Regions from separate parts of the Micromonospora sp. NBC_01740 genome, predicted to be linked through region 3. Evidence: predicted binding sites of a transcription regulator. Region 3 holds the regulator's gene; each other region holds the start of a gene.
What was found. Region 3 encodes HrcA, which represses chaperone genes, less so after heat shock. Its sites were predicted from a motif close to GGTTNGCACNCTCNNNNNGAGNGTGCNAACC; they were not measured.
Positions count from the first base shown of each region.

Region 1: a site for HrcA is predicted at 7,136-7,166, ahead of groL (chaperonin GroEL). Genes of this name have one in related genera too.
Region 2: a site for HrcA is predicted at 7,169-7,199, ahead of groES (co-chaperone GroES). Genes of this name have one in related genera too.

Region 1 is NZ_CP109150.1:950,159-959,979, reverse strand. Features, by position in the region: gene thrC (threonine synthase) at 1-1,257, shown strand, start outside; gene OG989_RS04600 (hypothetical protein) at 1,788-2,294, opposite strand; gene OG989_RS04595 (matrixin family metalloprotease) at 2,297-2,845, opposite strand; gene paaN (phenylacetic acid degradation protein PaaN) at 3,060-4,733, shown strand; gene OG989_RS04585 (GNAT family N-acetyltransferase) at 4,817-5,350, opposite strand; gene OG989_RS04580 (cold-shock protein) at 5,561-5,764, shown strand; gene OG989_RS04575 (DUF3824 domain-containing protein) at 5,979-7,088, shown strand; gene groL (chaperonin GroEL) at 7,363-8,985, shown strand; gene OG989_RS04565 (hypothetical protein) at 9,045-9,242, opposite strand; gene OG989_RS04560 (GNAT family N-acetyltransferase) at 9,334-9,821, opposite strand, start outside.
Region 2 is NZ_CP109150.1:562,591-572,411, forward strand. Features, by position in the region: gene OG989_RS02495 (GuaB3 family IMP dehydrogenase-related protein) at 1-1,004, opposite strand, end outside; gene guaB (IMP dehydrogenase) at 1,042-2,604, opposite strand; gene OG989_RS02505 (DUF5319 domain-containing protein) at 2,790-3,200, shown strand; gene OG989_RS02510 (helix-turn-helix transcriptional regulator) at 3,359-4,183, opposite strand; gene OG989_RS02515 (WhiB family transcriptional regulator) at 4,436-4,819, shown strand; gene groL (chaperonin GroEL) at 5,004-6,650, opposite strand; gene groES (co-chaperone GroES) at 6,721-7,035, opposite strand; gene OG989_RS02530 (THUMP-like domain-containing protein) at 7,285-8,508, shown strand; gene ybaK (Cys-tRNA(Pro) deacylase) at 8,572-9,051, shown strand; gene OG989_RS02540 (sugar ABC transporter substrate-binding protein) at 9,245-9,821, shown strand, end outside.
Region 3 is NZ_CP109150.1:7,247,210-7,257,030, reverse strand. Features, by position in the region: gene OG989_RS31615 (hypothetical protein) at 1-487, opposite strand, end outside; gene OG989_RS31610 (enoyl-CoA hydratase-related protein) at 667-1,470, opposite strand; gene hemW (radical SAM family heme chaperone HemW) at 1,490-2,713, shown strand; gene OG989_RS31600 (DUF4870 domain-containing protein) at 2,754-3,452, opposite strand; gene hrcA (heat-inducible transcriptional repressor HrcA) at 3,697-4,719, shown strand; gene dnaJ (molecular chaperone DnaJ) at 4,793-5,938, shown strand; gene OG989_RS31585 (16S rRNA (uracil(1498)-N(3))-methyltransferase) at 5,986-6,720, shown strand; gene OG989_RS31580 (GntR family transcriptional regulator) at 7,006-7,395, shown strand; gene OG989_RS31575 (ABC transporter ATP-binding protein) at 7,425-8,369, shown strand; gene OG989_RS31570 (hypothetical protein) at 8,383-9,348, shown strand; gene ppk2 (polyphosphate kinase 2) at 9,542-9,821, opposite strand, start outside.

The DNA of each region.
Region 1 (9,821 bases), 1.0 Mb from region 3:
GACACCACCGCCAGCCCCGCCCGCGCCCTGGTCTGCCGCGCCTGTTCGGCGCGCTACCCGCTCGCCGCCCAGCACGCCTGCTACGAGTGTTTCGGCCCGCTGGAGGTCGACTACGACGTCGCCGCGCTCGCGACGGTCACCCGGGAGCAGATCGAGGCGGGCCCGCAGAACATCTGGCGGTACGCGGCGCTGCTGCCCGCCGGCCAGGACCCGGCCACCCGGGTCACCCTCGACCCCGGCTTCACCCCGTTGGTGGCCGCCCCGCACCTCGCCGCCGAGCTGGGCATCACCGCCCCGCTCTGGGTCAAGGACGACAGCGCCAACCCGACCCACTCGTTCAAGGACCGGGTCGTCTCGGTGGCGCTGACCGCCGCCCACGCGCTCGGCTTCAGCCGCTACGCCTGCGCCTCCACCGGAAACCTGGCCAACTCGGTCGCCGCGCACGCGGCCCGGGCCGGCGCGCCGTCGGTGGTCTTCATCCCCGGCGACCTGGAGCAGGGCAAGGTCATCACCACCGCCGTCTACGGCGGCGAGCTGGTCGCCATCGACGGCTCGTACGACGACGTGAACCGGCTCTGCGGCGAGTTGGTGGAGACGGACGAGTTCGAGGACACCGCGTTCGTCAACGTCAACGTGCGCCCCTACTACGCCGAGGGCTCGAAGACGCTCGGCTACGAGGTCGCCGAGCAGCTCGGCTGGCGGATCCCCGCGCAGGTGGTGATCCCGATGGCCTCCGGCGAGCTGCTCACCAAGATCGACAAGGCGTTCGCCGAGCTGGTCGAGATCGGCCTGGTCGAGGCGCCGGCCGGCGGCTGGAAGGTGTTCGGCGCGCAGTCGGCCGGCTGCAACCCCATCGCCACCGCCCTGCACGCCGACACCGACACCATCACGCCCGTCAAGCCGACCGGCATCGCCAAGTCCCTCAACATCGGCGACCCGGCCGCCGGCATCTACGCGCTGGAGGCGGTGCGGCGCACCGGGGGCTGGATGGAGTACGTCGACGACGACGAGATCCGCGCCGGCATCCGGCTGTTGGCCCGGACCACCGGCGTCTTCGCCGAGACGGCCGGCGGGGTGACCGTGGCCGTGCTGCGCAAGCTGGTCGAGTCCGGCCGCCTCGACCCGACCGCCGAGACCGTCGTCTTCAACACCGGCGAGGGCCTCAAGACCCTCGACGCGGTGGCCGGCGAGGTCGGCCCCACCCACCGCATCAAGCCCTCGCTCCGCGCCGCCCGCGACGCCGGCCTCCTCGGCTGACCCCGCCCGGCACCCGGTTCTCGCCCGCCCCTCCGCGTCGATCATGAGGTTGGCGGCAAAGTTGATCGCGAACAGTGCCGCCAGCCCCGGGCCTCGGGCCCTCGGAGGGGCCGGGAGCTGGCGTGTCGAGGGGGTCGCGGGCAGGAGAGTGGGGGATTCGGCGGGTAACTGGGATTTCGCTGTGAGTGCGGAAAACGCGCCGACAAGGACTTGACGGCAGGAACCGGACGGCGCAAGATGCTCCGTGCGGGAGGGCGTTTCGCCGGAGACTTTCAGTTCTTGCGACCCAACGCCGGAGGCGTTGTGCGAGCGTCCCTCCCGACCAACTTCCGATCGGGCCAGCGGTTGATCCGCTGGCCCGATCGTCGTCGTGCGGCACACCCACGTCAAGCGGGCTGAACGAGCGCGTCGATCCCCACCGCCGACCTGACCGCGACCACCGGGTCGCGGTGGGGTCGGGGGAGGTTGGTCCGGCCCGGGCTGGCTGCCGATCGGATCGGGGCCGGGCGCCCCTGCGGTGTCTGCCCGAGCTAGGACACCGTGGTGTCCTGGTTCGCCACCGCCTGGGTCCAGACGTGCACGCTCGCGCCGGTGACCGGTGCCAGGGTCGGGGTCAGCACCAGGACGTGTTCGTCGGACCCGTTCCGGCTGGTGAGGGGCAGGACGTACGCGGAGCCGACGGCGAGTTGCTGGACGCCCTCGACAGTCCAGGTGTCCTTCCCGCGGGTTCCGCCGAGTTGGTCGACGAGAATGGTGTCCTCGACGTCGCCCTTGAGCTTGTCGGAAACAGCGACCTTGAAGATGGTGTGGGGGGCGCCGCGCTCACCCTGGCGTACCTCCGCGACGCCAGTGACGGTCCCGACCACGACCGCATCGGCGTAGCCGGCGACCTTGGCGCGGTTGGTGGTGTCGAACGCGAAGCTCACCGAAACCGGGTGGGTCTGAGCCGGGCGAAGCTGTTGGTAGGTGAACCAGCCGCCGACGGCCAGGACAAGGGCGACCAGCCCGACGAACGGGGCCTTCAGCCGGTGGTTCATCTTCAGTACCCCCATTTGCTGTGATAGGTGCTGATGTCCCACGATTGCAAATTGTTGTTCATGTTCGGGTTGTAGTCGGTCGAGTAGGGGTCCATGACCGCAACTTCAGGACCGTGGTCGAGACCGATGGCGTGCCCGAATTCGTGGGTCATCGCGGCGTGATCACGTGAGGTGCTGTAACTGTCGAGATAGTGGGTGTTCATGACGATGTCGTCCGCGCCGGCTACGCAGGAGTAGTAGGCGACCGTGCCGTTCCCGCCGTCATTGCTGTCGCTGACGTCGACGTCGGAGTAACTCCAGGCGTCGTCCGCTCTGACGTCGATGGGATTGAGCGCGTTCCACTGGTTGACCGCGTGATTGAGCGAGTCGTTGTACTTGGTGAAGTCATCGTAGACGAGTTCCCCGCCGTCGACCGCGTTGCAGGCGCTTCCGGCGATTCCCACGTCAGCCGCGGCAGGGGTTGCGAACAGGGCCGACGCGGCGAGCATCCCGGACACCATCAGCGTCGACCAGGCCGGCCGGCGACGGAAGGCAGACTCTCGTTGCTCCACAGAACCTCCTCGAATATAGATAGAAGGTCGTCACTGTAACCGACCCGGGGCATCCGATGTGGACCCGAATTCCCCGGACCCCGGTTCGCCCGAGGGGGTGCGGGCGTGCGGCGACGCCGCCGCTGCCTCGGCGGCTGGACGGACTGGCAGCTCACGATCCGAGTTGTGACACGGCCCTACTGATCTGAGGGGTTCCTGTTGCATGATGGCGGGCATGACGGAGACCCCGCACCCCCTGTACGACAGGCACGCCGACACCCTCAACCGGGCGCTGACCGCGATCACGGAGCGCGGGTACTGGTCCGCCTACCCCGAGTCGCCCAGCCCCCGGGTCTACGGCGAGACCGCCGCCGCCGACGGCAAGGCCGCCTTCGAGGCGTACCTCGGCGGTGACTTCCCCCTCGACCAGCCGCGCACGGCCGACCGGGTCGCCACCGAGAGCAGCCCGTTCGGCGTCGAGCTGAACGTCCGTTACCCGCACGCCGGCGCCGACGAGCTGGTCGCCGCCGCCACCGCGGCCCTGCCCGGCTGGCGCGACGCCGGCCCGCAGGCCCGGGTGGGGGTCTGCCTGGAGATCCTCGACCGGCTGCACAAGCACATCTTCGAGCTGGCCAACGCGGTGCAGTTCACCAGCGGCCAGGCCTTCGTGATGGCCTTCCAGGCGGGCGGCGCGCACGCGCTGGACCGCGCGCTGGAGGCGGTCGCCTACGCGTACGCGGAGATGACCCGGCACCCGGGGACGGCGGGCTGGGAGAAGGCGGCCGGCAAGGGCGACCCGCTGCGGATGACCAAGACCTTCCACGTGGTGCCGCGTGGCGTGGCGCTGGTGATCGGCTGCAACACCTTCCCGACCTGGAACTCGTACCCGGGGCTGTTCGCCTCGCTGGTCACCGGCAACCCGGTCGTCGTCAAGCCGCACCCGCGCGCGGTGCTGCCGCTGGCGATCACGGTGAAGTACGCCCGGGAGGTGCTCGCCGAGGCCGGCTTCGACCCGAACCTGGTGCTGCTCGCCCCCGAGGCTCCCGGGGAGAAGCTCGCCTCCACGCTGGCCCTGCACCCGGCCGTGAAGATCATCGACTTCACCGGTTCCACCGAGTACGGCGACTGGCTGGAGGCCAACGCGCGGCAGGCGGCGGTCTACACCGAGAAGGCCGGGCTGAACACGGTGGTGATCGACTCCACCGACGACTTCGCCGGGATGTGCCGCAACCTCGGCTTCACCCTGAGTCTCTACAGCGGCCAGATGTGCACCACGTCGCAGAACATCCTGATCCCCGGCAACGGCATCGAGACCGACCAGGGGCACAAGAGCTTCGACGAGGTGGCGGGCGGGATCGCCGCGGCGGTCGCCAAGATCACCGCCGACCCGGCGCGCGGGGTGGAGATGACCGGCGCGATCGTCAACGACGGGGTGCTGGAGCGCCTCGACGAGGTCACCAAGGTCGGCGAGGCGGTGCTGGAGTCGCGTACGGTCGAGCACCCGGCCTTCCCCGGCGCGGTGGTCCGCACCCCGACGGTGGTCAGGCTGGCGGCCGACGACACCGCGACCTACTCGAAGGAGTGGTTCGGGCCGATCTCGTTCGCCATCGCCACGGACTCCACCGCGCACAGCCTGGAGATCCTGCGCGCCACGGTCGGCGAGAAGGGCGCTCTCACCGCGGCGGTCTACTCCACCGACGAGGCGGTCCTCGACGCGGCCGAGACCGCGGCGATCGAGGTCGGGGTGCACCTGTCCTGCAACCTGACCGGCGGGGTCTTCGTGAACCAGTCGGCGGCCTTCTCCGACTTCCACGGCAGCGGCGCCAACGCGGCGGCCAACTCGGCGCTCACCGACGGCGCCTACGTGGCCAACCGGTTCCGCATCGTGCAGTCCCGCCGGCACGCCTGAGGTGCCCGGCTGCCCGGGTCGGCCCCGCACCGGCCGCTCCGGGCAGCCGATCCGGTTCTGGCGGAACGGGTCACCGGCGCGGGTCAGGCCGGGCGGCGCATCTGGAGCTCGGTGAGCGCCGGGACCGTGGGGTGCGGGACGCGTACGCCGGTGTCGACGAAGCCCAGCCGCCGGTACGCGCGGTAGGCCCGGTCGTTGCCGACCACGACCTCCAGCATCAGTTCGGGGCGCCCGCAGGCGCGGGACCAGGCCGCGACCGCGTCGACGAGGTCGCCGAGGAGGCCCGTGCCCCGCCAGGGCGGGGTGACGTAGACGGCGTACACCACGGTCAGCCCCGGCTCCCCGGGGGCCACCGTGCCGCCGGCGTGCCCGACGAGCCGGCCGCCCGGGTCCGCGACGAACTGGGCGGTGCCCGCCCCGACGGAGACGGCCGCGATCCTGGCCGCGTAGTCGGCGTGCGACCGGGCCGCCGCGTCGGCGAGGGTCTCCAGGAAGGCCAGCGGGGCGTCGGCGAGCATCTCCAGCCGCAGCGCCCGCATCCGAGCCGCGTCCGGGGGGCGGACCCGCCGGATCTGCGCCCGCCGCGTCGGCCTCGGACCGTCGGGCGTGCTCGTCATGCCGAATGCCTATCACAACGATGACGGCCGATGGCGTTCGATCGGCGTATGTCCGATTTGTGGTCGTGCGGTGTCGTCACGCTTCGTGTAGCGTGCGATTTCGGTCACCGTTTCAGCGGCCCTCGTCGATCGCCGAGCCGGTGGTCCTCCGGTGCCGGCCCGCCCGGCCTCCGGGGTCGTGGAACGCCGCGCAGAGTGAGGAAGTGCACCGTGGCAGAGGGCACCGTGAAGTGGTTCAACTCCGAAAAGGGCTACGGCTTCATCGCCGTCGACGGTGGGCAGGACGTCTTCGTCCACTTCTCGGCGATCGAGATGGACGGCTACAAGGCGTTGGACGACGGCCAGCGGGTCGAGTTCGAGATCGCCCAGGGCCAGAAGGGCCCCCAGGCCGAGCGCGTGCGCGTCATCGCCTGACGGGCGTCCCTCCCGCGCCCCCGCGCCGACCGACCTCCCGACCACCGGTCGTGGGGCGCCGGCCGGGGGCGGCCCGGTGGTCCGGGCGGTCGTCGGCCGGTCCGCTCCACGGGGCCGGGCAGTCTGCCGGTCCGCTGCACGGGGGCGGGCTTCGGCGCGGTTGCGTCGGCAGGGAAGGATCGTGAGCCGTTCCAGCCATCGCTGAGGAGGGTTCATGTCCGACCAGCCACCCCAGGCCGCACCGCCCCCGGGAGAGCCCGACCCCTCCGCGACACCACCCGTCGGCCCGGGCGGTGCTGCGCCGACGGGCCCGCAACAGCCGCAGGACTGGGTCTTCCCGCCCACCGGCGGGTACCCGGCCGGCTCCGGCCCGTACGGCGGGCAGCCGTGGTACCCGGGCGCCCCGGTCGCCTATCCCGGGCAGCCGGGCGCCTATCCCGGGCAGCCGGTCCACGGGTGGTACCCGCCGGGGCACGGCCTCGACCCCGCCGACCTGCTCGTCACCCCGCCCGGCGCGGGCGTCAACGGCTGGTTCGGCCGGTGCGTCGGCGCGGTGCGCCGGGGCTGGCGGCTGCTGCTGCCGATCCTGCTGCTCACCCAGGTGCTGCCGGCCCTGGTGGTGTCGATGCTCTCGTTGGTCGTCGACCCGAGCGCCAAGTGGGAGGAGTCGATGGCCGACGACCCCGCCGCGCTGCCCGACACCTTCCTGACCGACACGGGCGTCCTGCTGTTCGTGGTGCTCGGCAGCGCCCTCGTCTTCGGTTTCGTGCAGAGCCTGGGCTGGGCGGCCGGCACCTGGGTGGTCACCCGGCAGGCGGCCGGTCAGCCGGTGAGCGTGGGCGCGGCCCTCTCCTACGGGGCGCGTCGGGCGCTGGGCCTCTGGGGCTGGACCCTGCTGATGAGCGTGATCATCGGGCTCGGGGTCTGTTTCTGCGTGATCCCCGGCATCTACTTCGCCTTCGCGCTGAGCATGGCCGGCCCGGTCTACCTGTTCGAGCGGCAGCACCCGATCGGCCGTTCCTTCCGGATGTTCCACGACCGGCTCGGTCTGCTGCTCGGCCGGGTGGCGCTGGTCGCGGCGGCGGTGATCGTCGGCAGCGGGGCCGCCGGCATGGTGGAGGGCATCGGCACGCTGCCGTTCGGCACCACCCCGCTGGAGTCGCCCGGCACGGCGGTCGGCGTGCTCGTGGTGACGCTGGTGGGCGCGGTGCTGGCCCTGCCGACCCACCTCGCCCAGTTGGTCGGCCTGGTCGTCACGTACGCCGAGCAGCGCGCCCACGAGGGGCCGGTGGACAGCGCCCGGCTGACCGGTGAACTCGGCTGACCGGGGCGATCGTGCTTGCACTCGGCAGGGGAGAGTGCTAAACAAGTCATTGGCACTCGCATACCGTGAGTGCCAATGGTCGGGGCGGTAGGGCCACGGTCGTAGCGGCGTCCAGACGCGGCTGCGGCACATGGCCGGTCGTCGCGGGCTATCCGGCCCGGCCGAGGAGACGTCGTCGTCGCCAGGTGGCGACGTCCCAAGGTGCGTACACCAGGCGGCCCATCCGGGACACACACTCCGGGTGGCCCGTGAGTGTCCAGGAGGACAACGCCGTATGGCCAAGATGATCGCGTTCGACGAAGAGGCGCGCCGCGGCCTCGAGCGGGGCATGAACCAGCTCGCCGACGCCGTGAAGGTGACCCTCGGCCCCAAGGGCCGCAACGTCGTCCTCGAGAAGAAGTGGGGTGCCCCCACCATCACCAACGATGGTGTGAGCATCGCCAAGGAGATCGAGCTCGAGGACCCCTACGAGAAGATCGGCGCCGAGCTGGTCAAGGAGGTCGCGAAGAAGACCGACGACGTCGCCGGTGACGGCACGACGACGGCGACCGTCCTGGCCCAGGCCCTGGTCCGCGAGGGCCTGCGCAACGTGGCCGCCGGTGCCAACCCGATGGCCCTGAAGCGGGGCATCGAGGCCGCCGTGGCCAGCGTCTCGGAGGAGCTGCTCAAGCTCGCCAAGGACGTCGAGACCAAGGAGCAGATCGCCTCCACCGCCTCCATCTCCGCCGGTGACACCAGCGTCGGCGAGATCATCGCCGAGGCGATGGACAAGGTGGGCAAGGAAGGCGTCATCACCGTCGAGGAGAGCAACACCTTCGGGCTGGAGCTGGAGCTCACCGAGGGTATGCGCTTCGACAAGGGCTACATCTCGGCCTACTTCATGACCGACCCGGAGCGCATGGAGGCCGTCTTCGACGACCCCTACCTCCTGATCGTCAACAGCAAGATCTCGTCGGTCAAGGACCTGCTCCCGATCCTCGAGAAGGTCATGCAGTCGGGCAAGCCGCTGCTGATCATCTCCGAGGACATCGAGGGCGAGGCCCTGGCGACCCTGGTCGTCAACAAGGTCCGGGGCACCTTCAAGTCCGTCGCCGTCAAGGCGCCGGGCTTCGGTGACCGCCGCAAGGCCATGCTGGCCGACATCGCCATCCTCACCGGTGGCCAGGTCATCAGCGAGGAGGTCGGCCTCAAGCTGGACGCCGTCGGCCTCGACATGCTGGGCCGCGCCCGCAAGGTCGTGGTGACCAAGGACGAGACCACCATCGTCGACGGTGCCGGCGACGCCGAGCAGATCCAGGGCCGGGTCAACCAGATCCGGGCCGAGATCGACAAGAGCGACTCCGACTACGACCGCGAGAAGCTGCAGGAGCGGCTGGCCAAGCTGGCCGGCGGCGTCGCGGTGATCAAGGTCGGCGCGGCCACCGAGGTCGAGCTCAAGGAGCGCAAGCACCGCATCGAGGACGCCGTCCGCAACGCGAAGGCCGCCGTCGAGGAGGGCATCGTCCCGGGTGGTGGCGTCGCGCTGGTGCAGGCCGGCAAGACCGCCTTCGACAAGCTGGACCTGGTCGGCGACGAGGCGACCGGTGCGAATATCGTCAAGGTCGCGCTGGACGCCCCGCTGCGGCAGATCGCCGTCAACGCCGGCCTCGAGGGCGGCGTCGTGGTGGAGAAGGTCCGTAACCTGAACCCGGGTCACGGCCTCAACGCCGCCAACGGCGAGTACGTCGACCTGCTGGCCGCGGGCATCATCGACCCGGCCAAGGTGACGCGTTCGGCGCTGCAGAACGCCTCGTCGATCGCGGCGCTCTTCCTCACCACCGAGGCCGTCGTGGCGGACAAGCCGGAGAAGACCCCGGCCGCCCCGGCTGGTCCGGGTGGCGGGGACATGGACTTCTGAGTCCAGCTCCGACAACGCCGTGAGGGGCGGGCCGCGTCAGCGGTCCGCCCCTTGCGCTGTCACGTCGGCAGTGGCCGTTGGTTGCGTCTCTTCTGCGCCCGGTCGTACGGCTGCGGGATCTGCACCGGCTCGTCGACCAGCGTCACCGGCTCGTCGGCCGGCTCGTCGACGCCGGCCATCTCCGCCTGCTGCTCGGCGTCGCCGTAGTCGAGCCGGTCGAACGGCAACGGGCCGGGGCGTTCGTCGTCCGTGGTCATGGCTGCCTCCTCTACCGGAAACGGTAGGGCGCGACGATCACCAATGCGGGCGAATGGCGTTATGAGGGTCTATATCCCGTTCGCCCCGTTGTCAGTCGCCGAGCGTCCTGCGGTACAGGAAGAAGACGCGCTCGATCCGGGCACCCGCGCTGCCCGAGTAGAACGGGACCGGCCCGACCCAGCCGATCTGCGCAGCCGTCACGCCCGCCGCCCGCTGCTCGCGCAGGCAGCGGCGCAGCAGCACCCCGCCGATCCCCGAGCCCTCGGCCGCCGGGGCGGTGCCCATCGGGCCGAACCAGCTCGGCCGCGACGACCCGTACGCGGCGAAGCCGAGCACCACGCCGTCGCGCTCGGCCAGGTGGCAGCCCGCCCCCTCCCGGCCCACCGAGCCGGCCAGTTCGGCGTCCCAGGCCCCGCCGAAGGTGGCGCGGGCGAACTCCGCCAGCGCCGGCAGGTCACCCGCCTCGGCGCGCCGGACCGTGACGCCCTGCCCGGCCAGCCGCGCCTCCGCCGGCTCCGTCGGGCGCAGCGCGGGCGAGCCGTCGTACGACAGGTCGGCGGTCATGTTCCACGCCGTCC
Region 2 (9,821 bases), 630 kb from region 3:
GCCGGGCCGAAGAGCAGCTGCTCCATCGAGCCGAGCGGCTCGCCGGCGGTCTCGAAGGCGCCCCGGGGCAGCGACGGGTGGCTGGCGGCGGAATGCCACCAGGCGCCACCGGCCGGCGCCTCGGCGCAGAGCGACAGCGGCTCGCCGAGCATCACCGCGTCGGCGCCGCAGCCGAGCGCCTTGGCGATGTCGCCCGAGGTCTCGATGTCGCCGTCGGCGATCAGGTGCACGTACCGGCCGCCGGTCTCGTCGAGGTAGTCCCGGCGGGCCGCCGCCGCGTCGGCGATCGCGGTCGCCATCGGCACCCGGATGCCCAGCACCGACTCGGTGGTGGACCACTCGTCGCCGCCGATGCCGACGATGACGCCGGCCGCGCCCGTACGCATCAGGTGCAGCGCGGTCTTGTAGTCGGTGCAGCCGCCGACGACGACCGGGAGGTCCAGGTCGGCGATGAACTCCTTGAGGTTGAGCGGCTCGTCGGTGGTCGAGACGTGCTCGGCGGAGACGATGGTGCCCTGGATGACGAGGATGTCGACGCCGGCGTCGAGGATCACCGGGGCCAGCGCCAGGGTGTGCTGCGGGGAGACCCGCACCGCCACCGTGCCGCCGCCGGCGCGCAGCTCGCGGACCCGCTCGGCGATCAGGTCGGGGCGGATCGGCTCCGCGTAGACCTCCTGGAGCCGCTTCGTGGTGCGGGCGTCCTCGTCGAGCCCGGACAGCTCCTCCAGGACCTTGGTCGGGTTCTCGTAGCGGGTCCACAGGCCCTCGACGTTGAGCACGCCGAGGCCGCCGAGCTGACCGAGCCGGACGGCGGAGGCCGGGCTCATCGTCGCGTCCGACGGGTGCCCGACGCAGGGGATGCCGAACTGGTACGCGTCGAGCTGCCAGGCGGTGGAGACGTCGTCGACGTCCCGGGTCCGGCGGCTCGGCACGATGGCGATGTCGTCCAGGTGGTAGCCGCGCTGCGCGGTCTTGCCCAGCCCGATCTCGACCACGTCACGCATGGGGGACTCCAGTTGTCGCAGGGGGGATGGGGGATGGTCAGCGGGAGTGGTAGTTGGGCGCCTCGACCGTCATCTGGATGTCGTGCGGGTGGCTCTCCTTGAGCCCCGCCGCGGTGATCCGGATGAGCTGACCGCGGCGGTGCAGCTCGGGGATGCTCTCCGCGCCGACGTACCCCATCGCCGCGCGCAGCCCACCGGTGAGCTGGTGGGCGACCGCGGACAGCGGGCCACGGTAGGGCACCTGGCCCTCCACGCCCTCGGGGACCAGCTTGTCCTCGGCGAGCACGTCCTGCTGGAAGTAGCGGTCCTTGGAGTAGGACTTGGCCTGGCCCCGGGACTGCATCGCGCCGAGCGAGCCCATGCCCCGGTAGGCCTTGTACTGCTTGCCGTTGATGAAGATCAGCTCGCCGGGGCTCTCCTCGCAGCCGGCCAGCAGGCTGCCGAGCATCACCGTGTCGGCGCCCGCGACGAGCGCCTTGGCGATGTCGCCCGAGTATTGGATGCCGCCGTCGCCGATGACCGGGACGCCGGCCGGCCGCGCGGCGCGCGCGGCCTCCATGATCGCGGTGATCTGCGGTACGCCCACCCCGGCGACGATCCGGGTGGTGCAGATCGCGCCCGGCCCGACGCCGACCTTCACGCCGTCGGCGCCCGCCTCGACCAGCGCCCGGGCGCCGGCGTAGGTGGCGACGTTGCCGCCGACGATGTCGATGGTGACGTCCTTCTTGAGCTGGGCGACCATCTCCAGCACCGCCCGCTGGTGGCCGTGCGCGGTGTCCACGATCAGCACGTCGACGCCCGCGTCCACCAGCGCCCGCGCCCGCTTGTAGGCGTCGTCGCCCACCCCGACGGCGGCGGCGACCCGCAGCCGGCCGGCGTCGTCCTTGGTGGCGTTCGGGTACTGCTCGCTCTTGGTGAAGTCCTTGACCGTGATCAGGCCGCGCAGCCGGCCCGAGTCGTCGACGATCGGCAGCTTCTCGACCTTGTGCTGGCGCAGCAGGTCGAGCGCGTCCTCCTTGCGCACCCCGACCGGGGCGGTGACCAGCGGGGTACGGGTCATGATCTGGTGGACCGGGGTGGCCGGGTCGGAGACGAACCGCATGTCGCGGTTGGTGACGATGCCGACGAGCTGGCCCTCGCCGTCCACGACGGGCACCCCGGAGATGCGGTAGCGACCGCAGAGGGCGTCGACGTCGCGCAGGGTGTCGTCGGGGCTGGCGGTCACCGGGTTGGTGATCATGCCGGACTCGGAGCGCTTCACCAGGTCGACCTGGAGCGCCTGGTCCTCCAGGGAGAGGTTGCGGTGCAGCACGCCGATGCCGCCCTGGCGGGCCATGGCGATCGCCATCCGGGCCTCGGTCACCGTGTCCATCGCGCTGGAGAGCAGCGGGATGCTCAGGCTGATGTTGCGGGTCAGCTTCGTCACCGTGTTGACCCGGCTGGGCACCACGTCCGACTCGCCCGGCTGGAGCAGCACGTCGTCGAAGGTCAACCCGAGTGGGACCACCCGGGCGGAGCCGGCGGGCAGCTCCGGCAGGTGGCCGCCCAGCTCGCCGTTGTCGGCGCCGGCCGGTAGATCGGTGCTGGGCGAAAATTCCACGATTGCTCCCCTGAGCTGCTCGGACGGGCTTCAGCGAGGTGGCGCGGGCGGGCACCGGCACACGCCGGGTGACGGGCGCGTCGTCCCATCGTACCCACCGGCACGGGCCGTCCCCGGGCGGTGGCAGCCCAGGTCACCGGTGGCGGGGGCGGACGCGGCCCTGGCGTTGGGTCTACGGTGAGGGGGTGCACGACGAGCCCATCGACCCCTTCAACGGCGACCCGGCAGATCCGGCCGCCGGCCTGCACGATCCGGGCGACGACGCCCCGCTCGACCCGCTGACCGACGTCGAGCGTCAGGACGTGCTGGAGGATCTCGCCGACCTGGAGATCTACCAGGCGCTGCTGGCGCCGATCGGGGTGCGCGGGCTGGTCATCGAGTGCGAGGACTGCCGGGAGCCGCACTACTTCGACTGGGACCTGCTGCGGGGCAATCTGCGCCACCTGCTCAGCTCGGGGCGTCCCCGGGTGCACGAGCCGGCCTACGACCCGGACCCGGACCACTACGTCACCTGGGACTACGCCCGTGGCTACGCCGACGGGGTGCACGACACCCTGACCGAGGGCGCCGACGAGGAACCCGACGCCGAACGCTGAGGCGGGCCGGGGCCGCACCGGCGGGGCCCGGGCCGCCCGCCCGGCTCCACGCCCCGAGGCCCCCGGCTCCACGCCCCGAGGCCCCCGGCTTCACGCCCCGAGGCCCCCCGGCTCCCGCTCCGAGGCCTTCCGGGCGGCCGGGCGGCCGGGGGTGCGGTTCAGGCCACCAGGCCGGCGCGGAAGCCGGCCGCCACCGCGTGCGCGCGGTCCCGCGCGCCGAGCTTGCGGAACAGCCGCCGCGCGTGGGTCTTCACGGTGTCCTCCGAGACGAACAACTCCCGGCCGATCTCGGCGTTGCTCTTGCCCTCCGCCATGCCCAGCAGCACCTGGAGTTCGCGTTCGGTGAGCCCGACCTGGGACCGGCCGCCGCGCGGGCCGGGCCCGGACCGCCGACCGGGGGGCGTGGCCTCGACCGGCTCGTCGGCGGGCTCGGCCGGGTCGTCGCCGCGCTGCGACGGCACCACCGTCGGGGTGCCGCCCGGGCCGTCGGGGGCCGTCGCCTGCCAGCCGGGTCCCGGTTCGGCCGGCGGCCGGCCGGCCGGGCCGGTACGGGCGGGACCGCCGACCGCCGCGGTGTCCCGGGCCGGGTCGGTGGCCGGGCGTCGGGCTGCCCGGCCGGGCGAGGAGAGCAGCAGCAGGGCCTTGGCCACCGCGCTGGTCAGGTCCTGGTCGACGCCCTGGATGAGGCCCCGGGCACCCGCGCTGATGGTGGCCGCGGCGGCCTCCGACTCCTCCGTGCCGAGCAGCAGCACGGAGGCCTGCGGCGCGCGGGCGAGCACCCGCCGGACGAAGCCCGCGCTGTCCGGCCGGGTGAGGGCCGTGTCCGCGAGCACCACGTCGGCCGGGCGCTCGGCCAGCCGCAACATCACCTCGGAATCGGAGACGGCCGTCCGCACCACGGCGGACAGCCCGAGCCGTGCCGCCGCGGACGCCAGATGCTGCGCCGCGAGCGGTGTCCGAACGCACACGAGAACCGTACGCACAGTGGTCTCCTCTCCGTCCAGAAGCAGACCATGACCGGGTCGGGTCGCGAGGGGGTTCGGGCAATCCTCCGAACTTTTCCGACAAGTGGGGCATATGCCGCTAGTTGCCGGAAGTTTTCGATCACAGGTGTGTGAGCCGGCGACGGCCCGGGTACGGAGGTCCCAGGCCGGAAACGGCGCGCCTGCGCGGACCGTCGCCCGGACGCCGATTCACCAGGATCTGCGCGGTGCCGCGCGGGAGGAGGGGTGCTGATGTCGAACGTACGCAGACTGCCCGGACCCATCGTCGACCTCTGGGACTGGCAGCGGCTCGGTGCCTGCCGGGGCCGGGACAGCGCGCAGTTCTTCCACCCGGACGGCGAGCGTGGCTCGTCCCGCCTGCGCCGGGAATCCGGCGCGAAGGCCGTCTGCCGCGCCTGCCCGGTACGGGCCGAGTGCGCCGCCCACGCCCTCGCCGTACGCGAGCCGTACGGCGTCTGGGGCGGCTTCAGCGAGTCGGAGCGGCTGCGGCTGCTCGCCGTCGGCTGGGAGGACCTGGCCGACCGCCGGCAGAGCCGGGTCGACGTGGCCCGGCTGGAGGCCCGCCTGGGCCAGCCGCACCGGTCGACCGTCCCCGCCCAGCGCAAGATCGCCTGAGCCGGCAACCTCCGCGATAGACCACACCGACGCCGCGTCCCCGCCCGGGGACGCGGCGTCGCGGCGTTCCCGGCCCGGGGGGCGTGACCACCGACCGGCCGGTGGCCACGCCCCCGGCCCGTTGAAAGGCGTCGGGGCGCACCGCCACAGGGACGGTGCGCCCCGACTGGGCGTACGGCGAGGGTCAGAAGCCCGGGCCGTGCTGGTGGCCGTGGCCGTGGCTGTGGCCGTGCCCACCGGCGGCGGCCGGCTCGGCCTTCTCCGGCTTCTCCACCACGAGGCTCTCCGTGGTGAGCAGCAGGCCGGCGATCGACGCCGCGTTGGTGACCGCGTTGCGGGTCACCTTCACCGGGTCGACGATGCCGGACTTCGCCAGGTCGACGTACTCGCCGGTGGCGGCGTCGAGGCCGTGGCCCCACTCCTTGCCGGCGACCTTCTGCACCACGACGTAGCCGTCGTGGCCGGCGTTCTGGGCGATCCAGCGCAGCGGCTCGACCAGCGACTTGCGCACGATCGAGACGCCGACCTTCTCGTCCCCGGTGAAGCCGAGGTCGTCGTCGAGCGCCGGCAGGATCTGCACCAGGGCGGCGCCGCCGCCGGGGACGGTGCCCTCCTCGACCGCGGCCTTGGTGGCGGCGATCGCGTCCTCGATGCGGTGCTTGCGCTCCTTCATCTCGACCTCGGTCGCGGCGCCGACCTTGATGACCGCGATGCCGCCGGACAGCTTGGCCAGCCGCTCGGCGAGCTTCTCCCGGTCCCAGTCGGAGTCCGAGGCCTCGATCTCCTTGCGGATCTGCGCGACCCGGTCGGCGACCTCGCTCGACTTGCCGCCGCCGTCGACGACCGTCGTGTTCTCCTTGTCGACCACCACGCGCCGGGCGGTGCCGAGCACCTCCAGGCCCACCTGGTCGAGCTTGTAGCCCAGCTCGGGCGCGACCAGCTCGGCGCCGGTGAGGATCGCCATGTCCTGGAGCATCGCCTTGCGCCGGTCACCGAAGCCGGGGGCCTTGACCGCGCAGACCTTGAGGGTCTTGCGGATCGAGTTGACCACCAGCGTCGACAGCGCCTGGCCGTCGACGTCCTCGGCGATGATCAGCAGCGGCTTGCTGTTCTGGAGGACCTTCTCCAGCAGCGGCAGCAGCTCCTCGATCGCCGAGATCTTCTGGGTCGTGATCAGGATGTACGGGTCCTCCAGGACCGACTCCTGCGACTCCATGTCGGTGACGAAGTTGGGCGAGATGAAGCCCTTGTCGAACTGGAGACCCTCGGTCACGTCCAGCTCGGTGTGCAGGGCGGAGCCCTCCTCGACGGTGATGACACCGTCGCGGCCGACCCTCTCCATCGCCTCGGCGATCAGCTCGCCGATCGTGGCGTCCTGCGCGGAGATCGTCGCGACGTGCGCGATCGACTTCTTGTCGGCGACCTCGACCGCGCGGCCGAGCAGCGCCTCGGAGACCTTGGCGGCCGCCGCGTCGATGCCCCGCTTGAGGCCGGCCGGGTTGGCGCCGGCCGTGACGTTGCGCAGGCCCTCGCGGACCATCGCCTGGGCCAGCACGGTGGCGGTGGTGGTCCCGTCGCCGGCGACGTCGTTGGTCTTGGTCGCCACCTCCTTGACCAGCTGCGCACCGAGGTTCTCGTAGGGGTTGGTGAGCTCGATCTCCTTGGCGATGGTCACGCCGTCGTTGGTGATCGTGGGCACACCGAACTTCTTGTCCAGGACGACGTTGCGCCCGCGCGGGCCGAGGGTGACCTTGACCGCGTCCGCGAGGGCGTTGACACCGTGCTCGAGCAGGTGCCGGGCGTCGTCCGAGAAGCTCAGGATCTTCGCCATGAATGTCCCTTCGAAGCGACGTCGCCCCGGCCCGGCGAGCCGGACCGGGGCGACGACACTGATCGGTTGCTTACTTCTCGATGACCGCGAGGACGTCGCGGGCGGAGAGCACCAGGTACTCCTCGCCGGCGTACTTGACCTCGGTGCCGCCGTACTTCGAGTAGAGGACGGTGTCGCCGACCTTCACGTCGACCGGCACGCGGTTGCCCTTGTCGTCGATCCGGCCCGGGCCGACAGCGAGGACGGTGCCCTCCTGCGGCTTCTCCTTGGCGGTGTCGGGGATCACGATGCCGGAGGCGGTGGTGGTCTCGGCCTCGTTCGCCTGGACCACGATGCGGTCCTCGAGCGGCTTGATCGCAACCTTGGTCGCGGTAGTCACGGGCATACCCTCCCGGGTACTTGGTTTCGTTACCGGCCGGCATGCCGACCAGCGTCAATCTGCCACATGCCACCGGGCGGGGCCGTCGTCGCGGGTGCCGGTCCGCCTGGCGTTCAGCAGCCGGACCATGGGGCCCGGAAGCTGGCACCCTCGGGGTGAGAGTGCTAATCGCAGGTTATTCCTCGGCTAGCACTCCGTCAAGGAGAGTGCCAACCCGCCGGCCGGCGCGTCGGGTCCGCCGACCACAATGAACGGGTGGATCTCGACCAACTCGCCGCCCTGCGTACGCCCGAGGGGTCGGCCGCGCTCGCCGCCGCCGCGCGGGTGGCCGGCGGTGATCCGCTGACCGCGGCGGCCGCGCTCCGCTCTACGGGGCTGCCGGCCGACCTGGCGTCGGCCGCCCTCACCCAGGCCGAGCTGCGCCGCCGGGCAGTCGGCAAGTTCGGGCCGGCGGCGGCCGGGATGTTCCTCACCCGGGCCGGGCTGGAGCAGGCCACGCGGGGCGTCGTCGCGGCACGGCGGGCCGAGCGGCTGCGGGCCGCCGGGGTGCGCGTCCTCGCCGACCTCGGCTGCGGCCTCGGCGCGGACGCGCTCGCCGCCGCCCGCGCCGGCATCCGGGTGTACGGCGTGGAGGCCGACCCGCTGACCGCCGCGATGGCCGCCGCGAACGCCGAGGCGGCCGGGCTGGCCGAGCTGTTCACGGTGGAGTGTGGCGACGCCACGGCGTTCGACGTGGACCGGGTCGACGGGGTGTTCTGCGACCCGGCGCGCCGGAAGGCGGGCACCGGGCGGCGGATCTTCGACCCGAACGCCTACTCGCCGCCCTGGGACTTCGTCGTCGGGCTGGCGGAGCGGGTGCCGCACACCGTCGTGAAGGTGGCGCCCGGCATCGACCACGCGCTGGTCCCGGCGAGCGCCGAGGCGGAGTGGGTGAGCGTCGACGGCGACCTGGTCGAGGCGGCCCTGTGGTGCGGCGAGCTGGCGCAGGTCCCCCGCCGCGCCACCCGGCTGCACGGCAAGGAAGGGCCCCCTGTCGACGCCTCCGGCAGCGGAAGGGTCCCCTGCTGGCAGTTGACGGGCTCCGGGGACGCCGAAGCACCGGTCGGCCCGGCGCGCCGCTTCCTGTACGACCCCGACCCGGCGGTGGTCCGCGCGCACCTGGTCGCGGAGCTGGCCGAGACGCTGGGCGCGACGCTGGCCGACCCGAGCATCGCCTACCTCTACGCGGACGCGCCGACGCCGACGCCGTTCGCCCGCTGCCTGGAGGTCACCGACGTGCTGCCGTTCTCGCTCAAGCGGCTGCGGGCGCTGCTGCGGGAGCGCCGGGTCGGGCGGGTGGAGATCCTCAAGCGCGGGTCCGCCCTGGAGCCGGAGAAGCTCCGCCGGGACCTGCGGCTGACCGGGGGCGAGGCGGCCAGCCTGGTGCTGACCCGGGTCGCCGGGGCGCCGACGGTGCTGGTCTGCCGGCCGGTCGGGTAGCGCGCGAGGGCGTCCGGCCTTTTCGGCTCGCGGGTCGTACGGGGCCGGGTTAGCTTGACCGTCATGGCGGGACAGGGCACTCCGGCGACCGCGCTGCTGACCAAGCGGAAGATCGCCCACAGCACCCATCCGTACGACGTCTCCCCGGACGCGCCCCACTACGGCGCGCTGGTCGCGGCGGCCCTGGGGGTGCCGCCGGAGCGGGTCTTCAAGTCGCTGGTCGCCGAGGTCGACGGCGCGCTGACGGTGGCGGTCGTGCCGGTCACCGGCGAGCTGGACCTCAAGGCGCTCGCGGCGGCGGTCGGCGGCAAGCGGGCCGCCATGGCCGACCGGGCGGTCGCCGAACGGGCCACCGGCTACGTGCGCGGCGGGATCAGCCCGCTCGGCCAGCGCCGGCGACTGCCCACGGTGCTCGACTCGTCGGCGCTCGACCATCCCACCGTCTACGTCTCGGCGGGCCGGCGCGGGCTTCAGCTCCAGCTCGACCCGCAGGATCTCGTCGCCCTCACCGGGGCGGTCACGGCCCCGCTGTCGGCCCGCTGAGCTGCACCGCTCCCGTCAGCCCCGAGAGAGCGCTCCCCGGTGGACGACGGCCGGGTGTCAGGGACGTTGCTGAATTGTTACTGCCGACAACAAACTCGCCACCTCGGCGCTCTTGTGCCCACGGCGCGAACCGGAATACGTTGCCGGACACAACAAACCAACATCATCCCCCACCCCCGAAAGGACCCTGCTGATGCGCAAGGGCTTCCTCACCTTCGCCGCCGTGGGCCTGCTGGCCGCCGGCGGCCTGACCGCCTGCGGCGACGACTCCGGTTCCGATGCCGGCGGCTCCACCGAGAAGAAGCCGAAGATCGGCGTGATCCTTCCGGACAGCAAGTCCTCCGCCCGCTGGGAGGGCGCGGACCGAAAGTTCCTGACGGAGGCGTTCCAGGCGGCCGGCGTCGACTTCGACATCCAGAACGCCCAGGGCGACAAGACGGCGTTCCAGACCATCGCCGACCAGATGATCACCAACGGCGTGACCGCCCTGATGATCGTCAACCTGGACTCCGGCACCGGCAAGGCCGTCCTCGACAAGGCGAAGTCCCAGGGCGTGGCGACCATCGACTACGACCGGCTCACGCTGGGCGGCTCGGCCACCTACTACGTCAGCTTCGACAACGAGGTCGTCGGCAAGCTCCAGGGCGAGGGCCTGAGCAAGTGCCTGACCGACAAGGGCGCCAAGAACCCGGTGGTGGCGTACCTCAACGGCTCGCCGACCGACAACAACGCCACCCTGTTCAAGAACGGGTACGACTCGGTGCTCAAGC
Region 3 (9,821 bases):
ACTTCTCGTACGCCTCCGGGAAGGCCGAGCGCTGCACCTTCTGCGCCGCGTCGGTGACCCGCATCTGCTCCCAGCCGCGCACCTTCTTCAGCCCGGCGTAGAACTTCCTGGCCGCGTAGCGGGGGTCGCGGATCTGCTCCGGGGTGCCCCACCCCTGGCTGGGGCGCTGCTGGAACAGCCCGACCGAGTCGCGGTCGCCGCCCGCGAGGTTGCGCAGGCCGGATTCCTGGTAGGCGGTGGCCAGCGCCACGACGACGGCCCGCTCGGGCATCTTCCGCTGGATGCCGATGGCCGCGATCGTCGCCGCGTTGGCCATCTGGTCGGGGTCCAGCGCCACCCGGCCGTCCGCCTGCACCGTGCAGGTCCGGCTGGCCAGGGGAAGGCGCAGCTGCCCGCCCATCTGCCGGATGACGATCCAGATCCCGACCGCGACGAGGACGACGAGGACGACACCGCCCGCCACGACTGCCCGAGTACGCACCCACACCCCCTGATCGACAGTCCGACAAGCGTACGTCCCTCGTGGTGCCTTCCGGGTCGTCCGACCGGTTCTCCAAGAGCGCCGGGCGTGGCACCGGCCCGCCGGGCGGACGCCCCGGCGGGCCGCCGGGACGCAACCCGCAGTCCCCGCTCACCGCGCGGCCACACCCCCGCCCCGGCCCGGTGTCACCGGTCGGCGCCCGCGTCGCCGTCGGCGGGCACCCAGCGCGCCGGCCGCTTCTCCCGGAACGCCAGGACGCCCTCGCGTCCCTCCTCCGACAGGAAGTACCCGGTCGAGAGGGTGGACAGGTCGGCGATCTCCGCCCGCAGGTCCGTGGCGGGCGGCCGGCGCAACAGCTGCTTCGCCCCGGCCAGCGCGCCCGGTGCCCCCCGCACCAGAGAGTCGCAGTACCCCGCAACCGCCGCGTCCAGTCCGTCCGCCGGCACGGCGACGGTGACCAGGCCGATCTCGGCCGCCCGCCGGCCGTCGAAGGTGTCGCCGGTCAGGTAGAGCTCGGCCGCCGCGCGGGGGTGCAGGCGGGGCAGCACGGTCGCGGAGATGACCGCCGGCACCACGCCGATCCGCACCTCGGTGAAGGCGAACGTCGCCTCCCGCGCGCACACCGCCAGGTCGGCCGCCGCGATGAGACCGAGGCCGCCCGCCCGGGCCGGGCCGGCCACCTTCGCCACCACCGGCTTCGGGCACTCCCAGACCGCCGCGAGCACGTCGCCGAGCATCCCGGCCGGCACGCTCCCGCTGGCGTACGCGGCGGCCGTCTCCTTCAGGTCGGCGCCGGAACAGAAGACCGGGCCCGCGTGGTCGAGCACGACCACGCGTACGGCGTCGTCGGCGACCGCCTCGGCGAGGCCGGCCAGCAGCTGGGTCATCAGCGGCGTGGAGAGCGCGTTGCGATTGTGCGGGCTGTCCAGGGTGAGGGTGGTCACCCCACGGGCCGTGGCGACCCGCACGAGCACGTCTGGAGAGGTCATGCCGGGCACACTAGTGGCCATGCCCGGCGTCCTTCCAGAAGGCGAAACCGTCCCCGTCGACGGCTCGCTGCCCGCCACCGCCACCCGAGCCGTCGGCGCGCGCGGCTTCGGCGTGTACGTGCACGTGCCGTTCTGCGCCAGCCGCTGCGGCTACTGCGACTTCAACACGTACACGGCCGCCGAACTGGGCGGCGGGGCGGGCCGGGAGGACTACGCCGACACCGTGCTGGCCGAGCTGGCGCTCGCCCGCCGGGTGCTGGGCGACGCGCCCCCGCCCCGGGTGGACACGGTCTTCGTCGGCGGCGGCACCCCGACCCTGCTCCCCGCCGACGACCTGGCGCGGATCCTCGACGGCATCGACCGCACCTGGGGGCTCGCGCCCGGCGCCGAGGTGACCACCGAGGCCAATCCGGAATCGGTCACGCCCGAGTCGCTGAAGGCGCTGCGGGCCGCCGGCTACACCCGGATCTCGCTGGGCATGCAGTCCGCCGCGCCGGGGGTGCTGGCGATCCTCGACCGCACGCACAGCGCCGGCCGGGCCGTCGCCGCCGCCCGCGAGGCCCGCGACGCCGGGTTCGACCACGTCAACCTGGACCTGATCTACGGCACGCCGGGGGAGACCGAGGCGGACTTCGCCGCCTCCCTCGACCAGGTCGTCGCCGCCGGGGTGGACCACGTCAGCGCGTACGCCCTGATCGTGGAGGACGGCACGCGGCTGGCCGCCCGGATGCGGCGCGGCGAGCTGCCGTACCCCTCCGACGACGTCGCCGCGGACCGCTACCTCGCCGCGGAGGCCGCCCTCGGCGCGGCCGGCCTCTCCTGGTACGAGGTGTCGAACTGGGCCCGCGACGAGGCGGCCCGGTGCCGGCACAACCTGCTCTACTGGACCGGCGCCGACTGGTGGGGCCTCGGCCCGGGGGCGCACAGCCACGTCGGCGGCGTGCGCTGGTGGAACGTCAAGCACCCCACGACGTACGCGAAGCGGCTCGCCGGCGGCGAGTCGCCCGGCCTGGCCCGCGAGGTGCTCACGGCCGACGAGGCGCACATGGAGGACGTCATGCTCCGACTGCGCCTCGCCTCCGGGCTGCCCCTGGACGCCCTCGACGACGCCGGTCGGGCCGGCGCCGCGCGGGCCCTCGCCGACGGGCTGCTGGCCGCCGACGAGCACGCGGCCGGCCGGGCCGTGCTGACCCTGCGGGGCCGGCTGCTCGCCGACGCGGTCGTCCGCGACCTGCTGCCCTGAGCCGCGTGCCGGGGCCGGCCGGGGGAGCGGCCGACCCGGGTCACTTGGTGAAGGTGTAGGTCAGCGGGTAGCGGTAGAGCACGCCCTCGTTGGCCTTGAGCCCGCCGATGATGCCGAAGATCAGCGGCACCAGCCAGACGAGCATGGGGACGAAGAACAGCACCCCGCAGGTGATCAGCGTGACCACCCAGCTCAGCACCCCGACGATCGTCCAGGTGAGCTGGAAGTTCAGCGCCGCGGCGGCGTGCGCCCGGGCGGTCGGCGACTGCTGCCCCCGGACCATCAGCGCGATGAGCGGCGCCAGCCAGCCGAGCATGCCGCCGCCGACGATCACGCCGGCCGCGCCGCCGAAGTGGGCGATCAGGGCCCAGTTCTTGTCCTCGTTGCTGGCGTAGCCGCCCGTCGGCGGTCCGTAGCCGCCACCGGTCGGATAGCCGGCCCCCGGCGCTCCGTAGCCGCCGGGCGGTCCGTAGCCCCCGGGCGGCGGGTAGTCGCCGGGCGGGGGATAGCCACCGGGCGGTGGGTAGTCGCCGGGCGGAGGGTAGCCGCCCGACGGCGGCTGGTCACCGGTGGGCGGCGGATAGCCACCGGGTGGAGGATGGCTGCCCGGGCCCGGTGCCCCGGACAGTGGTGCGGTGGGGTCGCCGGAGCCGGCGGGGCCGGGAACCCCCGACGGGGCGGTCGGGTCCGGCGGGAAGCCGGGGTCCCCCGCTCCGGGAGGGCGAGGTGGTTCAGTCATGAAGGTCACGGTAGGGGCAGCCGGCAAGGCGGCACCAGCGCGACACCGGCCGGGACGCCCGGAACACCGGCCCCACGGGGGCGTCGGGTGGGCCCGCGCGGTCGCCGATCGGACTGATCACCCCAGGTCGATCATCGCGCGGGCGGCCCCGCCGACGTAGACTGGCACTCGCTACAGTCGAGTGCCAGCAGCCCGCCCCGGCCCCCCGCGTGCCGGGGCCGACGTGCGACAGGAGGTGGGGAGGATGGGTCTCGACGACCGCAAGCTCGCCGTGCTGCGCGCGATCGTCGAGGACTACGTCGCCACGCAGGAGCCCGTCGGCAGCAAGGCGCTTGTCGAGCGGCACCAGCTGGGGGTCTCACCGGCGACCGTCCGCAACGACATGGCCGTGCTGGAGGAGGAGGGCTACATCCGCCAGCCGCACACCAGTGCCGGCCGGGTGCCCACCGACCGGGGCTACCGGCTCTTCGTGGACCGGCTGTCCCGGGTGAAGCCGCTCAGCCCGGCCGAGCGCCGGGCGATCGAGCGTTTCCTGGTCGGCGCCGTCGACCTCGACGACGTGGTGCACCGCACCGTCCGGCTGCTGGCGCAACTCACCCGGCAGGTCGCCGTCGTGCAGTACCCGAGCCTGGCCCGTTCCTCGGTGCGTCACCTGGAGCTGGTGCCGATCTCCACCACCCGGCTGATGCTGGTCATGATCGCCGACACCGGCCGGGTCGAGCAGCGGCTGGTCGAGCTGCCCGCGCCGATCCCCGCCGACGACGTCACGGACCTGCGCCGGCTGGTCAACGAGAAGCTGGTCGGCACCCGACTGTCGGAGACCCCGCCGCTGGTGCAGGCGCTCGTCGAGGAGTCGGTGCCCCACCTGCGCCCGGCCATGACCACCCTCTCCACCGTGCTGCTGGAGACGCTGATCGAGCGGCACGAGGAGCGGATCGCGCTGGCCGGGACGGCCAACCTCACCCGCGGCGGCCTGCTCGACTTCCAGGGCTCCCTGCGCCCCATCCTGGAGGCGCTGGAGGAGGAGGTCGTCATGCTCAAGCTCATCGGCGAGGCGGAGCCGAGCACGACGCGGGTGCTGATCGGCGACGAGAACGAGATCGACAACCTGCGCGCCGCCTCGGTGGTCAGCACCGGCTACGGGCCGGGCGCGACCAGCGTCGGCGGCCTCGGCGTGCTGGGGCCGACCCGGATGGACTACCCCGGCACCATCGCCACGGTGCGGGCCGTGGCACGCTACGTGGGCGAGCTGCTGGCCCAGAACTGACCAGTCAGGGCCGACGGCCGGCTCCGGCCGCCGACCGGCGCAACGCGAGACGAACATGAGGACACGGAACGCAGTGGCCAGGGACTACTACGGCATTCTCGGCGTGAGCCGGGAAGCCTCCGACGACGAGATCAAGCGCGCCTACCGCAAGCTGGCGCGGCAGTTCCACCCGGACGTGAATCCGGATCCGGAGGCCCAGGAGAAGTTCAAGGACATCAACGCCGCGTACGAGGTCCTCTCGGACGACCGGAAACGGCAGATCGTCGACCTGGGCGGTGACCCGCTCGCCCCCGGGGGCGGGGGTGCGGGTGGCCCGGGCGGCCCCGGCGGCGCCGGGCCGTTCGTCGGCTTCCAGGACATCATGGACGCGTTCTTCGGCGGCGCGGCCGGCGGTTCGCGGGGTCCGCGACCGCGTACCCGGCCCGGCGCCGACGCCATCCTGCGGCTGGAGCTGGACCTGCACGAGACCGCGTTCGGCGTCGAGGCGCCGATCACCGTCGACACCGCCGTGCTCTGCACCACCTGCTCCGGCGCCGGCACGGCGGCCGGCACCCACCTGGCCACCTGTGAGGCGTGCGCCGGCCGGGGCGAGGTGCAGTCCGTGCAGCGCACCTTCCTCGGCCAGGTGGTCTCCGCCCGGCCGTGCACGGTCTGCCAGGGCTACGGCACCACCATCCCGCACCCGTGCCCGACCTGCGCCGGCGACGGCCGCGTCCGCACCCGCCGTTCGCTGACCGTCAAGATCCCGGCCGGTGTCGAGGACGGCATGCGCATCCGCCTCGCCCAGCAGGGTGAGGTCGGCCCGGGCGGCGGCACGGCCGGCGACCTCTACGTGGAGATCCACGAGCGGCCGCACGACGTCTACTCCCGCAAGGGCGACGACCTGCACTGCCGGGTCACGGTGCCGATGACCGCGGCGGCCCTCGGCACCCGGCTGACCATCAAGACGCTGGACAGCGAGGAGACGGTCGACGTCAAGGCCGGCACCCAGCCGGGCAGCACGCTGCGGCTGCGCGCCCGGGGCGTGCCGCACCTGCGTGGCACCGGCCGAGGCGACCTCTACGTCCACCTCGACGTGCGCACCCCCACCAAGCTCGACGCCGACCAGGAGAAGATGCTGCGCGACTTCGCCAAGACCCGGGGCGAGGAGGTCGCCGAGCTCACCAAGCAGGGCGGCTTCTTCTCCCGGATGCGCGACGCCTTCAACGGCCACGCCTGAGCGGCCTGACCGCCCCGGCGTCCGCCGGGGCGGCTAGCCTGATCGTCGTGTCCGCGCCGCTGTTCCTGGTCGAGTCGCTGCCCACCGCCGACCAGCTCACCCTGGGCGGCCCCGAGGGGCACCACGCCGCCACGGTGCAACGACTGCGCGTCGGCGAGGAACTCCTGCTCGCCGACGGCCGGGGCGGCACCGCGTCCGCGGTGGTCACGGCCGTCGGCCGGGGCAGCCTCGAACTCGACGTCATCTCCCGGGGGTACGTCGACGCGGCCGTCCCCCGGCTCGTCGTGGTGCAGGGCATCGCCAAGGGCGACCGGGGCGAGCTGGCCGTGCAGGCGATGACCGAGGTCGGGGTGGACGAGATCGTGCCCTGGGCTGCGTCACGCTCGGTGGCGCAGTGGCGCGGCGACCGGGGCGCCCGGGCCCGGGAGAAGTGGGTGGCGACGGCCCGCGAGGCGGCGAAGCAGGCCCGCCGGTCGTGGCTGCCGGTGGTGGCCGGCGCCCCCGACGAGTCCACCGCGACGGTGGCCCGCCGGATCGCGGGCGCCGCCGCGACGTTCGTCCTGCACGAGGAGGCGCGGGAGCGGCTGACCACCGTCGAGCTGCCCGCCGCCGGTGAGATCGTGCTGGTCGTCGGCCCGGAGGGCGGCATCGCCCCGGCCGAGCTGACCGCCTTCGCCGAGGCCGGCGCCCGGCCGGTGCGGCTGGGGCCCTCGGTGCTGCGTACGTCCACCGCCGGGGTGGCCGCCCTCAGTGTCCTGGCCACCCGCCTCGGCCACTGGTGACCGTCGGTACGCCGCAGCCGCATCGGGGGCGCCGGCCGGCCCCATCTTGTCTCGGATCTGCGCTCATCCCCGTGCGCCGGGCCGCTCTCGGCGGCGACGTGAACGCCTCGGGGGCTCAGCGCCGCAGCACCGCCATCGTGCCAGGGCTGTCGCGCATTCCGGTGGTCGGCGGAGGCGTCACGCCCGCGTGATCGCGGCGAGTCACTGCCGATCCGTCGGAGTGGCTTGACAGGGCCCCCTCACCCCTTCACCCTTTCACTATTGAAATAGTGAAAGGGGGCGGAGTTGATCGAGTTCCATCTGGATCGTGGGTCCGGGGTCTCCACCTATCTACAGCTCGTCCACCAGGTGAAACACGCGCTCCGGCTAGGGGTTCTTCAACCCGGCGACAAGCTTCCCACCGCCAAGGAGGTGGTGGCGCGGTTGGCGATCAACCCCAACACGGTGCTCAAGGCATACCGGGAGCTCGAGCGGGAGGGCCTCGCCATCGGCCGCCCGGGGCAGGGCACGTTCGTCCGTCGGTCGCTGCGGACCGCCGACGCGGGTGAGCAGGCCCGACTCGCCGCCCAGCTGTCCGCCTGGGTCGGCCAGGCCCGCCGCGCCGGCCTGGACCAGGAGGACGTGGAGGCGCTGTTCGCGTCGGTGTTGATGGATTCGTTCCGGCGGTCGGCGTGAGGACGAGTGAGGATGCGGTGGTCGTGAACATGCCAGGACTGGGCAGGTCTCCGGAGGAGCATCCGGCCCATGCGCGACGGGAGGGCAATGCGCTGGAGGCGACCGGGCTCGGCAAGCAGTACCGCCGTACCTGGGCGCTGCGCGAGTGTTCGGTGGCCGTACCGGCCGGTCGGGTCGCCGCGCTGGTCGGCCCCAACGGAGCGGGCAAGACGACCTTCCTCCACATGATCGTCGGATTGCTGCAACCCACTCGGGGGTCGGTCCGCGTCTTCGGCACGACGGTGGGACGCGACGGCGCCGCGCTGTCCCGGATCGCGTTCCTGGCCCAGGAGAAGCCTCTCTACGACGGTTTCACCGTCGCGGAGATGATGCGGTTCGGCCGGGTGATGAATCCGAACTGGGACGACGACCTGGCCCGCGGCAGGCTCGACGAGTTGAGGATCCCGCTCGACCGGCGGGTGGCGAGGCTCTCCGGCGGCCAGCAGACCCAGGTGGCGCTCACCCTGGCGATCGCCAAGCGGCCCGACCTGCTGGTGCTGGACGAGCCGCTCGCCGACCTGGACCCCCTGGCCCGACACGACGTGACGAGCAGCCTGATGTCCGCCGTGGCGGAGACGGGCATGACCGTCCTGCTCTCCTCGCACGTGGTGCCCGACCTTGCGGGCACCTGCGACTGGTTGGTCGTTCTCAACGGCGGCCGTGTGCAGGTCAGCGGGGACATCGACGACCTGCTCTCCGAGCACCGGCTACTGACCGGTCCGGCGGACAGCGCCGAGGCGGTGGCCGCCCAGTTGCCCGTCGTCGCCCGTAGCAGCACCGGCCGGCAGGCCACGATGCTGGTCCGCGGCGCCGGTGCCGTTGCGGACCAGCGGTGGACCGAACGTCCCCTGTCCCTCGAGGACCTCGTCCTGACCTACCTGCGTGACCCCGACGCCGCAGCGCTGCCCCGCCCCAACATCGTCCGGGCGAACTGAGAAGGAGAGCAAGATGGTCTGGCTGACCTACCGTCAGCACCGCGCCCAGCTGCTGGTCACGTTCGGGGCGTTGATTCTGCTCGGCGGGATACTCCTGGTCTCCGCCCTCGAAGCCACCTCGTGGGCGGCAGGCCACGCTCCCGACGGCTGCCCGGGATCGTCGCCGGTGTGTCACGACTTCAACCGCGGGATGTTCGACCGTTACCACGCCGTCTACCAGGTCTTCGGCTACCTGCCCCTGGTGGGACCGGCACTGATCGGTGCCTTCTGGGGTGCGCCCCTCGTGGCTCGGGAGATGGAGCGCGGCACGTTCCGCATGGCCTGGACCCAGTCCGTGACGACGCTACGCTGGATCCTCGCCAAGCTCGGCCTGCTGTGCGTGGCCGTCGTGGTCGCCGGGGCAGCCCTGGCGGTGATGGTCGGTCGGTGGAACGCGGTGTTCGAGGGTGCCTTCCCTGACTCCTCCTTCACCAACCCCGGCAAGTTCAACATCGTCGGCCTCGCGCCTGCCGCGTGGTGGCTCTTCGCATTCGCAGTCGGCGCCGCCGCCAGCGCCATCCTGCGCCGCACCGTGCCGGCCATGGCGGTCACCGTGGCGGTGATCGCCGTTGCCATCCCTGCGGTCATCGTCAGTCACGACCTCTACGCCAAGCCGGACCGGCAGGTCGGCGTGAGCCGGGACGCTCTCATCGCCAACGGGGACGTCATCGTCGCCGAGATGCGGGTGGCCCCGGACGGCCGGGTGGCGGACGGCTCGCTGTCCAGCGTGTGCCCACCCGCCGCCGGCGTCGACCCGTCGTCGAGCCGGGCCGAACTCGCCGAACAAGACTGCCTGCTCGCCAAGGGATACCAGGCGGCCTTCGACGTCCATCCAGCCAGTCGATTCTGGTTGTTCCAGTCGCTCCAGGCCCTCCTGCTGGTCGGCGGCGCTGTCGTCCTGCTCGTCGTCACGGTGCGCCGGACACTCCGGCTGCACTGAATCGTGAGCCAGCCTGTATTCGATACAGGACAGATCCTTTCGTACCCTGCTGTGGGCTGACCGCGACGACGGTGACCTCCGGCCCGGAGGCCGCGGCCCGACGGGTCGGTCACCAGCGGTGCGGGCCTCGTCCTTGACCGTCGCTGGCCAGGGCATCTCGGCCAGCGTGGTCGGGGCGCGCGTCCGGCGGGGGTCAGAGCCTGGGAAAGACGTGCACCGTCTGCTCCTCCGGGTCCAGGTCCAGCCCGGCCGGGCCGATGATCAGCGGGTCCGGTACGCCGACCACCTCGTGGTCCTTGTCGTGGTAGTCGAAGCGGCTCAGCACGTGGCGCATCGCCTCGATCCGGGCCCGCTTCTTGTCGTTGCTCTTCAGCACCGTCCACGGTGCGTCGGCGGTGTCCGTGTAGAAGAACATCGCCTCCTTGGCCTCGGTGTACTCGTCCCACTTGTCGAGCGAGGCGATGTCCATGTCG